DNA from 2 places in the Candidatus Pelagibacter sp. HIMB1623 genome. Region 1 is predicted to be linked to the other one. Evidence: riboswitches for the same ligand, from Rfam matches in the RefSeq annotation. Region 1 holds a riboswitch; the other holds the start of a gene.

The links. A riboswitch is a leader RNA that binds a small molecule or an ion and turns the genes downstream of it on or off. The one in region 1 is predicted to bind glycine.
Region 2: another riboswitch for glycine. It lies ahead of gcvT (glycine cleavage system aminomethyltransferase GcvT); the one in region 1 lies ahead of ACTTBN_RS04615 (malate synthase G).

What each region holds. Positions count from the first base shown of each region.
Region 1 is NZ_JBNAJN010000013.1:34,692-37,106, reverse strand. Features, by position in the region: gene ACTTBN_RS04615 (malate synthase G) at 1-1,438, opposite strand, end outside; glycine riboswitch at 1,518-1,601, opposite strand; gene ACTTBN_RS04610 (acetyl-CoA carboxylase carboxyltransferase subunit alpha) at 1,706-2,415, shown strand, end outside.
Region 2 is NZ_JBNAJN010000014.1:53,696-56,110, reverse strand. Features, by position in the region: gene ACTTBN_RS07435 (biotin-dependent carboxyltransferase family protein) at 1-168, shown strand, start outside; gene ACTTBN_RS07430 (DMT family transporter) at 168-1,040, shown strand; glycine riboswitch at 1,072-1,161, shown strand; gene gcvT (glycine cleavage system aminomethyltransferase GcvT) at 1,240-2,340, shown strand; gene gcvH (glycine cleavage system protein GcvH) at 2,340-2,415, shown strand, end outside.

The DNA.
Region 1 (2,415 bases):
AAGTCTTCATGTCACCTTTTTTAATCATAGGACCTGCTTCCATTGATGTATGCATTTCATCACCTGTTCTATCTAGGAAACCAGTGTTTATGAAAAACACTCTATTTTTAAGGTTTCTAATACATTCTTTAAGGTTAGCTGAAGTTCTTCTTTCCTCGTCCATTATTCCAATTTTACATGTGTATTTTTTTAAACCTAAGACCTCTTCAACTTTAGAAAAAATTTGATCAGTAAATTCAGTTTCATCTGGTCCATGCATTTTAGGCTTAACAATATAAATTGAACCTCTCCTTGAGTTATTTTTATTCTTAAGATCATGTAAAGCAGCAGCTGTAGTAATAAATGCATCCATGATACCTTCAGGAATTTCATTTCCATCACTTAATATTATTGATGGATTGGTCATAAGATGACCTACATTCCTTACTAATAAAAGACTTCTACCATGAAGTTTTAAACCTTTACCTTCTTTTGAAACATAACTTCTATTTGGATTTAGTTTTCTTTCAAATAATTTACCATCTTTTTCAAAAGTAGATTTCAAATCTCCCTTCATTAAGCCAAGCCAATTTCGATAACAAATGATTTTATCTTCGGCATCTACTGCAGCAACACTATCTTCATTATCACAGATAGTTGAAACCGCAGACTCCAGAATTATATCACTAATCCCAGCATGATCTTGTTGAGCTGCAAATGCTCTCGAGTCTTTTAGTATTTCAATATGTAAATTATTATTTTTTAAAATTATCGCTGAAGGATTATCAATTTCGCCTCTATGACCAATAAATTTATTTTCATCTTGTAAATCAAAAATATCAGCTCCTTTTAATACTTTAAACTTACCATCTTTAATTGCAAAACTTGTAATTTTTTGCCAACTAAGTCCTTTCAAAGGAAAATATTTATCTAAAAAATCTCTTCCATATTTTATTACCATCTCACCTCTCAGAGGATCATATCTTTCAGATACACTATCTTCAGATTGTTCAATTACATCAGTACCATAAAGGCTATCATATAAACTCATCCATCTTGCGTTAGCAGCGTTTAATGCGTATCTAGCATTCATAACAGGTACTACTAATTGAGGACCAGCTATACTTGTGATTTCATCATCAACATTTTCTGTTTCAATTTTAAAATCAGGTCCTTCATTTTTTAAATAACCAATTTCTAATAAAAATTTTTTGTATTCTTCTAAATTTAATTCCTCACCTTTGTTAGTTATGTGCCAATCATTTATTTTTTTTTGTAAATTTTCTCTGATTTTTATTAAGTCTCTATTTTTTGGAACTAACTCATCTAGAGACTTCTCAAAACCTGTCCAAAAATTTTCTACACTGACATCTGTGTCTTTTAACAATTCTTCTTCTATGAATTTTGCAAGATTTTCTGAAACTTTAAGATTTTTAATTTGTATATATTTATGTTGCATAGCACTTTTATTACCCCATCTGTATCTTTGCCTGAGAGTTTTGCTCCTTCGGCGGAAATTAATCTCTTTCCAGAGTGTTATGCTTTAATCGGTCCTTTTGCCTGAGAGTTTCCGGGGTGGTTGCTCCTTCGGCGCTAATAATAGTCTCTCCCGATAAATAATTTGTATCTTTAAAAAGAATTAAGTCAATTGATAACAATTACGATGTCTTATAATTGATCATTTTATTGCCTTTTTTCTAATCTAAGCATCCGATATAAATATTATATGAAAAATTACCTAAATTTTGAGACGGAAATTAAAGATCTTGAAAATGAGCTAGAGAAACTAAAAGATCCATATAACCAAGATGGATTATCTGAGGTAGATACCCAAAAAATTTCAAGTACACAGTCAGAAATAGATGAAAAACTAAAAAATATTTATTCAAACTTGGATCCTTGGCAAACAACAATGGTTGCACGTCATGAAGACAGACCTAAATCTAAATTTTTTATAGATAATTTATTTGAGGATTTTATTTCTTTATCTGGAGACCGTTATTATGGAGAGGATAAATCAGTTTTAACCGGTTTCGCAAAGTTTAATGGTCAATCAGTTTTAGTAATCGGTCAAGAAAAGGGAGAAGATTTAGAGAGCAGAATAGAGAGAAATTTTGGAATGATGAGACCGGAGGGTTATAGAAAAACAATAAGATTAATGAAACTAGCTAATAAATTTAATATTCCAATAATCTCATTTATTGACACTCCAGGAGCTTATCCAGGAGTAGGAGCTGAAGAAAGAGGACAAGCAGAGGCGATTGCAAAATCTATCGAGTGTTGCATGGAGCTTAAGGTTCCCACAATAGCAGTAATTATTGGTGAAGGAGGCTCTGGTGGTGCAATAGCTCTTGCTTCATCCAATAAAGTCATAATGCTAGAGAATGCAATTTATTCAGTTATTTCACCTGAAGGATGTGCCACAATTTTGTGGAG
Region 2 (2,415 bases), on a different contig from region 1:
ATTGGAGGATATCCAAAAATTGGTGTGGTAGCCAGCGTTGATTATGATCGTTTAGTACAAATATCACCTGGTTCAAAAATTAAATTTAAAGAGATAAATTTATCTGATGCTGAAACTTTATTTAAATTATATGAGATGGATACTCAGAACTTACTCAATCAAATATAATGAATATTATTAGAAAACTTCCAGGGCCTTTTTTAATTTTCTTAGGTGCGTGTAGTCTCAGTTTTGGAGGCTTGATCGTTAAGTCATTTGAAGGAGCAACTCTTTGGCAAATATTATTTTGGAGAACAGTATTTTTCCTAATTGTAATTAGCTTGTACTTAGCTTTAACTTATAAAAAACAAGTATTTAGATCTTTTTATAATTTAGGATTTCCTGGTTTCTTTGGTGGATTTATTTTGTCACTTGGTTTTAGTGGTTATGTATTTGCGATGTATAACACAACAGTTGCTAATGCTAATTTTATTATTCAAACACAAACAATCTTCCTAGCAATATTTGGTTATTTTTTTTTAAAAGAAAAAATTTCAGCAATCACTCTTACTTCAATAATTCTTGCAATTTCAGGAATACTTCTAATGGTTGGGAGCTCTTTATCTCCAGGCCAAATGTCTGGAAATATTGCAGCTTTCATAATGCCAATATCATTTGCTACTTTAATTTTAGTTGTAAGAAAATATCCAACAGTCGATATGGTTCCTGCTCAATTTGTTGCAGGAGTTTTTGCTTTGTTAATCGGTTATCTAATGTCAGAAAAAATAATGATATCTCCTAATGATATTTTTTTAGGATTTTTAGCTGGGTTTTTACAATTAGGATTAGGTTTTATCTTTATTACTATCGGAGCTCAACGAACACCATCAGCAATGGTTGGAATCATAATGTTAACAGAAGCAGTACTAGGTCCTTTATGGGCATGGTTGTTTATAAATGAACAACCGCCTTTCATAGTAATAATTGGAGGATCAATAGTTATTTTTGCAGTTTTACTTCAATTTTACAATTTATATACCTCAGAAAAAAAAGCGATCTAATAACATTTGACATTAAACAGTATTTATTAGAGTATTTGTTAACGGGAGAGATCACAAACTTTGTGACACCGAAGGAGCAACCGCCCAGGAAACTCTCAGGTAAAAGGACCGTATTATATTAACTCTGGAAAGAGATTGAGTTCTCGCCGAAGGAGTAAAACTCTCAGGCAAAAATACAGATGGGTACGACAGAGTTAGTATGGGAAAAAAAACATCATTAAATAAACTTCATCAAGATAACCAAGCTAAATTTGTAGAATTTGCTGGATACGAAATGCCCATACAATACAGCAAAGGAATTGTTGAAGAGCATAAATTCACAAGATCAAATGCAGGAATTTTTGACGTGTCCCATATGGGCCAATTATTTATTCATGGTAAAGAAGATTTAACTACTGATCTTGAAAAAATTTTTCCACTTGATTTAAAAAATTTGAAACAAAATTGTTCTAAATATAGTTTTTTAATGAATGATAATGCAGGAATTCATGATGATTTGATAATCACTAAAATTGAAAAAGGGTATTTAATTATTTTAAATGCAGCCTGCAAAGAAAATGATTTTAAAATTTTATCAGATTTGCTTAAAGATAAATATGAAATGGTTCTTGATGATCAAAGAGCATTAATTGCAATTCAAGGTCCAAAGTCAGTTGAGATTTTAAACAATACAATAGAGGGTGTTGAAAAACTCAATTTTATGACAGGGAACTGGTTTGATTATAAAGATCAGAAAGTTTTTGTAACAAGGTCAGGTTACACAGGAGAGGATGGTTTTGAAGTATCTATAAATAATGATCTTGCTGAAGAATTTACTCATAATTTGATGGAAAAAGGAGCTCAACTTATAGGACTTGGGGCAAGAGATACCTTGAGATTAGAAGCTGGATTGTGCTTATATGGTCACGAACTTGATATAGAAAAAACACCAATTGAAGCAAACTTAAAGTGGGCGATTTCTAAACAGAGAATTTCAAATGGTGGATTTGTTGGTTTTGATAAAATTATGAAAGAAATACAAGAAGGTACCCCTAAAATTAGAGTTGGTATCAAGCCAGAAGGTAGACTAATTGCCAGAGAAAAAACTAAAATATTTGATGAGTCAGAAAAACTTATTGGCGAAGTTACCAGTGGAACTTTTGGCCCAAGTGTAAATGGTCCAATAGCAATGGGCTATATTGATAAAGGATTTTCTAAAGTTGATACAAAAATTTTACTTGAAGTAAGAGGAAAAAAGTATCCCGCAAGTATTTGTGGGTTACCATTTTATAAAAAAAGTTACGTGAAAGGAGTAAACTAATGAGTGAAGTTAAATTTTCAAAAGAGCACGAGTGGATTACAGTGGAAGGCGATGTTGCTACCGTTGGAATTACAA